2 regions of the Pseudomonas sp. PA-7-1E genome follow, and region 1 is predicted to be linked to the other one. Evidence: predicted binding sites of a transcription regulator. Region 1 holds the regulator's gene; the other holds the start of a gene.
What was found. The regulator sigma-54, encoded in region 1, starts transcription at its own class of promoters, with help from an activator protein. The targets are predictions, from matches to a motif close to ANTGGCATNNANNTTGCTNT.
Positions count from the first base shown of each region.

Region 2: a site for sigma-54 is predicted at 1,582-1,601, ahead of flgB (flagellar basal body rod protein FlgB). Genes of this name have one in related genera too.

Region 1 is NZ_WKFA01000002.1:196,794-200,201, reverse strand. It holds gene lptB (LPS export ABC transporter ATP-binding protein) at 1-279, shown strand, start outside; gene GIW79_RS02225 (RNA polymerase factor sigma-54) at 464-1,957, shown strand; gene hpf (ribosome hibernation-promoting factor, HPF/YfiA family) at 2,033-2,338, shown strand; gene ptsN (PTS IIA-like nitrogen regulatory protein PtsN) at 2,349-2,813, shown strand; gene rapZ (RNase adapter RapZ) at 2,816-3,408, shown strand, end outside.
Region 2 is NZ_WKFA01000031.1:4,760-8,167, reverse strand. It holds gene flgD (flagellar hook assembly protein FlgD) at 1-668, opposite strand, end outside; gene flgC (flagellar basal body rod protein FlgC) at 685-1,128, opposite strand; gene flgB (flagellar basal body rod protein FlgB) at 1,132-1,539, opposite strand; gene cheR (protein-glutamate O-methyltransferase CheR) at 1,855-2,682, opposite strand; gene GIW79_RS18845 (chemotaxis protein CheV) at 2,725-3,408, opposite strand, start outside.

The DNA of each region.
Region 1 (3,408 bases):
CGCGCCCTGGCGACCGCGCCGAAATTCATCCTGCTGGATGAACCCTTTGCCGGCGTCGACCCGATTTCGGTGGGCGACATCAAGCAGATCATCCATCACCTCAAGGCCAAGGGCATTGGCGTGCTGATCACCGATCACAACGTGCGCGAAACCCTCGATATCTGCGAAACCGCGTATATCGTCAACGATGGTCAGCTGATTGCCGAAGGCGATGCCGAAACCATCCTGGCCAACGAGCTGGTGAAGGAAGTGTACCTGGGTCACGAGTTCCGCCTGTAAACACAGGGGTATCGCGCTCTTACCTGGAGCGTGCGGGAGTCAATGGAAACCTCGGTTTTTTTATTGTTACCGCGCTCTAGGCAAAGGCCCCGAGATCAGGCATATAATTTGCTTATGTTTGGCGCTCACGCGCCCTGTCGTGGATGGCGCATTGCGCCGGCGAATAAGGTGTTAAGCCCCTGCCATGAAACCATCGCTAGTCCTGAGAATGGGCCAGCAGCTGACGATGACACCGCAGCTGCAACAGGCCATCCGCCTGCTCCAATTGTCGACCCTGGACCTGCAACAGGAGATCCAGGAGGCCCTGGAGTCCAATCCGATGCTCGAACGCCAGGAAGAAGGCGACGACTTCGATAACGCAGATCCTCTGGCCGATAACATCGAGCAAAAACCCAATTCCGACGTGCAGGAACCCTCCTATCAGGAAACCGCCCCGACGGTGGACAACCTGGAGGAAGGCGACTGGAACGAACGCATTCCCAACGAGCTTCCCGTGGACACCGCCTGGGAAGACGTCTACCAGACCAGCGCCAGCAGCCTGCCAAGCAGCGATGATGACGAGTGGGATTTCACTACCCGCACGTCGGCGGGCGAGAGCCTTCAGAGCCACTTGCTGTGGCAACTGAACCTGGCGCCGATGTCCGATACCGATCGCCTGATCGCGGTAACCCTGATCGATTGCATCAATAATCAGGGTTACCTGGACGAAACCCTCGACGAGATCCTCGAGGCCTTCGACCCGGAACTGGATATCGAACTGGACGAAATCGAAGCCGTCCTGCACCGCATCCAGCAATTCGAGCCCGCAGGCATCGGCGCACGCACACTCAGCGAGTGCCTGTTACTGCAACTGCGCCAATTACCGGCCAAGACGCCATGGCTCACGGAAGCGCAACGCTTGGTCAGTGACTACATCGACCTGCTGGGCAGTCGCGACTACAGCCAACTGATGCGCCGTATGAAGCTCAAGGAAGATGACTTGCGCCAGGTCATCGAACTGGTGCAAAGCCTCAACCCGCGTCCAGGCTCGCAGATCGAGTCCAGCGAAGCCGAATATGTGGTGCCCGACGTCATTGTGCGCAAGGACAACGAACGCTGGCTGGTGGAGCTGAACCAGGAGTCAGTACCGCGCCTGCGGGTCAACCCGCAATACGCAGGTTTTGTGCGCCGCGCCGACACCAGCGCCGATAACACCTTCATGCGCAACCAGTTGCAGGAAGCGCGGTGGTTCATCAAGAGCCTGCAAAGCCGCAACGAAACCCTGATGAAAGTCGCAACCCAGATCGTCGAACACCAGCGCGGTTTCCTGGAGTACGGCGACGAGGCCATGAAGCCTCTCGTGCTGCACGACATCGCCGAAGCCGTCGGCATGCATGAATCGACGATTTCCCGGGTTACCACGCAGAAATTCATGCATACCCCACGGGGTATTTATGAGCTGAAATACTTTTTCTCCAGCCACGTCAGCACCTCTGAAGGCGGTGAATGCTCGTCCACGGCGATCCGTGCGATCATCAAAAAACTGGTTGCCGCTGAAAATCAGAAAAAGCCGTTGAGTGACAGCAAGATCGCTGGTTTACTGGAGGCACAAGGCATTCAGGTCGCCCGTCGAACCGTCGCCAAGTACCGCGAGTCCCTAGGGATCGCGCCTTCCAGCGAGCGTAAGCGGTTGATGTGACGGGCGGGCCACAGCGTTCCAGTGGTGGGTATTCCTGCCCACCGCTTTATGCACTGGCAACGAAGGAGAAGCTGTATGCAAGTCAACATCAGTGGACACCAGCTGGAAGTCACCAAGCCCCTGCGTGAATACACCGAGAGCAAACTGAACAAGCTTGCGGGGCATTTTGACAAGATCACCAACGTGCAGGTCATCATGGAGGTCGATAAGCTCAAGCAGAAAATCGAGGCCACCCTGCACGTACCGAATGCCAAGCTCGTCGCCAATGCGGAACATGAAGATATGTACGCGGCCATTGACTCCCTCTACGACAAGCTCGACCGCCAACTCATAAAGCATAAGGAAAAGAATCTGCACCTGATGCAAGGTACAGGTCGTTAACTCTCCCCCCATGATCCGACTTGAAAACATCCTGACCCCCGGCCGTTCCCTCGTGAACGTGCCGGGCGGCAGTAAAAAGCGCGCCCTCGAACAAATTGCCAACCTGATCGCCCGGGAAATTCCGGATCTGGAGATGCAAGATGTCTTCGAAGCTCTGATTGCCCGTGAAAAACTCGGCTCCACCGGTTTTGGCAACGGCATCGCGATCCCCCACTGCCGCCTCAAAGGTTGTGATAAACCCGTGAGCGCGCTGATGCACCTGGACGCTCCGATTGATTTCGACGCCATCGACGGCGCCCCGGTCGACCTGCTGTTTGTGCTGCTGGTCCCGGAAGCCGCCACCGATGCGCACCTGGAACTGCTACGGCAGATCGCCAGCATGCTAGACCGCAAGGATGTACGCGACAAACTGCGCAGCGCTTCCAGCAATGAAGCGTTGTACCAAGTTGTCCTGGATGAACAAAACGGGCAGTAATCATGCGTTTGATCATCGTCAGCGGTCGCTCCGGCTCCGGTAAGAGCACCGCCCTCAATGTGCTTGAGGACAACGGCTTCTATTGCATCGACAACCTGCCTGCCGGCCTGCTGCCAGAGCTGGCGGAGCGTGCACTGATCCATACCGAATTGGCGCAGCCGCTCGTTGCGGTCTCGATTGATGCGCGCAACCTGCCCAGCCACCTCTCGCGCTTCCCGGAACTGTTGGAAGAAGTGCGTGCCAAGCACATTCATTGCGATGTGCTGTACCTGGATGCCGACGAAGAGACCCTGCTCAAGCGTTTCTCCGAAACCCGTCGACGCCACCCCCTCAGCAGCGCCAACCGTTCCCTGGCCGAAGCCATCGAGGACGAGACCAAGCTGCTCGGGCCGATCATTGACCTGGCCGACCTGAAGATCAACACCACCAACCTGAACCTGTATCAGTTGCGCGACGCGATCAAGCTGCGCCTGCTGAACCAGCCTGAGCCGGGCACAGCGTTTCTGGTCGAGTCGTTTGGCTTCAAGCGGGGCATGCCGGTAGATGCCGACCTTGTGTTCGATGTGCGCTGCCTGCCCAACCCTTACTGGAAACC
Region 2 (3,408 bases), on a different contig from region 1:
GCAAGGTTGAGCAGCATTTCGCCGCCGGTCTTGCTCAGGGTCACGCTGGTGACCGTGGCTGGTAGCGAGGTGGTCAGGGCCACCGCGTCACCTTTGTCGTTCTTGGTGGAGGCATTGAAGGTGTAGGTGCCGGCTGGGGCGACCTCACCCTTGTCGTTCTTGCCGTCCCAGATAAAGCTCTGGCTGCCGGCACTCTGCGCGCCCATATCCACGGTGCGTACGACGTTGCCGTCCTTGTCGGTGATCTTGACGGACACGTTGCCCACCGCCGATGGCACCGCCACTGAACCGTTCATGCTCTTGCTGGTATCCACCATGGCTTTGTCGGTCTGGATAATGATCGACCGCCCCACCAGCGACGAAGCCTGCAGCGCTTGAGAAGAGCTGAAGTTGCTGGAGATGTTGTTCACCGAGTCGTTCAGGGTGTTGATGCCTTCCAGGCTGCTGAACTGGGCAAGCTGGGCCACGAACGCGCCGTTGTCCTGGGGCGACAGCGGGTTCTGGTTTTTCAGCTGGGTCACCAGCAACTGCAGGAATGCGTCCTTGCCCAGCGCCTGGTTACCCGTGGCCGCTTTGGAAACATTCGAGACATTGTTCGACGCGTCCTTGACCTTGGAGTTGAACAGGTCCTGGACAGCCGTGTTGTTTGACGTATCAACGATGGCCATTATTTGGCGCCCCTTATCACTGACCCAGGGTCAGGACCTTCTGCATCATGGTTTTGGCGGTGTTCATCATTTCCGCGTTGGTCTGGAACGAGCGGCTGGCGGAAATCATGTCAGCCATTTCCTCGACCACGTTGACGTTGGGGTAGTAGACGTAACCCTTTTCGTTCGCGGCAGGATGGTTGGGCTCGTAACGGGCCTCCAGGTTGCTCTGGTCTTCGACCACGCCCAACACCTGCACGCCGGAGCCGGCTGCGTCCTGATTCTGGAACAGCGACTCGCTGCCGCCTGCCTGGCCACCCTGGAACATGGTGGCGAATACCGGATGGCGGGCGCGATAGGTCTGGTCAATGCTCGAGGAGACGGTCTCGGCGTTGGCGATGTTACTGGCGACGGTGTTCAAACGCGTGGTCTGCGCGCTCATGCCACTGCCGGCAATATTGAAAACACTGGACAGGGACATGGCTTACTCTCCGCGCAGGGCTGACATCAGCCCTTTGAATTTGCTGTTGAGCAGGGTGAAGCTGGCTTGGAAGTTCACCGAGTTTTCGGCGTAGTTCGATTGCTCCAGCTGGGCGTCAACGGTGTTCTGGTCGATCGACGGCTGCATCGGCGTGCGATACAGCAGCGACTCGTCACCATTGCCCAGGCCTTGCGCTTCGATATGACGGCTATTGGTCATGTTCAAGGCGAAGGTGCCGTTCTTGGTCTTGTCCTGTTGTGCGGCGAGCACGGCGGAGAAGTCCAGGTCCCGAGCTTTGTAGTTCGGGGTGTCGGCGTTGGCGATGTTGTTGGCCAGGACTTCGGCACGCTGGGCGCGGAAGCCCAGGGCTTGTTCGTGGATACCGAGCGCTTTATCGAAGCTGATGCTCATGGCGGAAACCTTTAGGCTGACCTGCTGTTCGTTAGCAGGGTTATAGCAAGGTGTATGCCAAACTTGCGAGAGCCCCGTATATCAAGGGTTTCGAAGGGAGTTGCCGGCGACTATGCCAGAAAAGCGGCAAGCGATTTCCGCGTAGTGCCAGTAAAGCGGCAATGGGCAGTTGCCGCTTTACGCCAGCTTGCCGAGAAAACAAATGTGGGAGCTGGCTTGCCTGCGATGGCGGAGTGCCTGCCGACCTATTCGTCGACTGACAAAACGCTATCGCGGGCAAGCCCGGCTCCCACAGTTTTATTGCATACACCCAGGCTACTTGGCCTGGTAGATGATCCCCGGGCTGCATTGCACCATTTGGAAGTGATCCGGCAGCCCATTGAGCGCCTCGGAAGCACCGAGGAACAGATAACCTCCGCGCTTGAGCGTGCCATGGATACGCAGCAGGATGTCTTTCTTCACTTCAGCGGAGAAATAGATCAGCACATTGCGGCAGAACACCATGTCGAACTTGCCCAGGCTGGCGTAGCTGTCGAGCAGATTGAACGAGCGGAATTCGACGCGATTCTTGATCGGCGCCTTGATCGCCCAACGCCCCGCCCCTTTGGGATCGAAGTAACGTTGAAGGCGCTCCTGGGACAAGCCTCGGCCCAACGCCAGGCTGTCGTACTCACCGGTCTTGCAGTTGGTGAGCATAGTGCCGGACAAGTCCGTGGCCACAATTTGCGCGCCGGCTTTCAACTGGCCCATGTTGGTCCGCTCGAACTCGTCGATGGACATCGAGATCGAGTACGGCTCCTGCCCCGAGGAACAGGCCGCCGACCAGATACGCAGGCGCTGGCCCGGGCTGGCCTTGATGGCTTCCGGCAAGACTTTGTTCTTGAGCACTTCAAAGGGATAGGTATCGCGAAACCACAAGGTTTCGTTGGTAGTCATGGCATCGACCACCATTTCCTTGAGCCCACTGCGCGGCTGCCCCTGGATCCGCTGGACCAACTCACCCAGGGACTTGATGCCCTGCTGTTCCATCAGCTTGTTGAGACGGCTGGATACCAGGTACTGCTTGTTTTCACCGAGCAATATGCCACAGGCTTTTTCCAGGAAGACCCGGAACTGTTCGAAATCCAAATTACCCGTAGACAATGATGCCGCCTCTTAAATCGTGTGACCGCCAGGGGAAATCCCCTAGCCGTGATCTGCTGCCTTGATCCGGTCGACTACCCGGGATGCGAGGTCATCAGGACGGAACTTGGCCAGAAAGTCATCCGCACCGACCTTCTTGACCATTGCCTGATTGAATACCCCCGACAACGAAGTATGCAGGATGATATGCAACTTTTGCATGCGTGGATCGTTACGTATTTCGGCCGTGAGCGTGTAGCCATCCATTTCCGGCATCTCGATGTCAGAGATCATCATCAAGAATTCTTCTTCAGGCCTCTTGCCTTCGTCTGCCAGCTTGCGCAGGTAATCCAAGGCCTGGCGGCCATCATTGAGCGCTACCACCTCAACCCCGACCGTTTGCAGGCAACGCGTGACCTGCTTGCGCGCTACAGAAGAGTCATCCACGGTCAACACACGCAGCGAAACCGCCTTGTGTGCCGTTTCGGCATCCACCACCCCGACGGAAATGGTTTCCGAGGTGGGGGCCACTTCGGCGAGGATCTTCTCCACGTCGATGATTTCCACCAACTGGTTATCGACCCGCGTCACCGCCGTCAGGTAGTGATCGCGCCCCGTGCCCTTGGGCGGCGGATGGATTTCTTCCCAGTTCATATTGACGATGCGCTCCACCGATCGCACCAGGAAACCCTGGGTCTTGGTGTTGTATTCGGTGATGATCACGAAGGGGTTCTGGCGGTCTTGCAA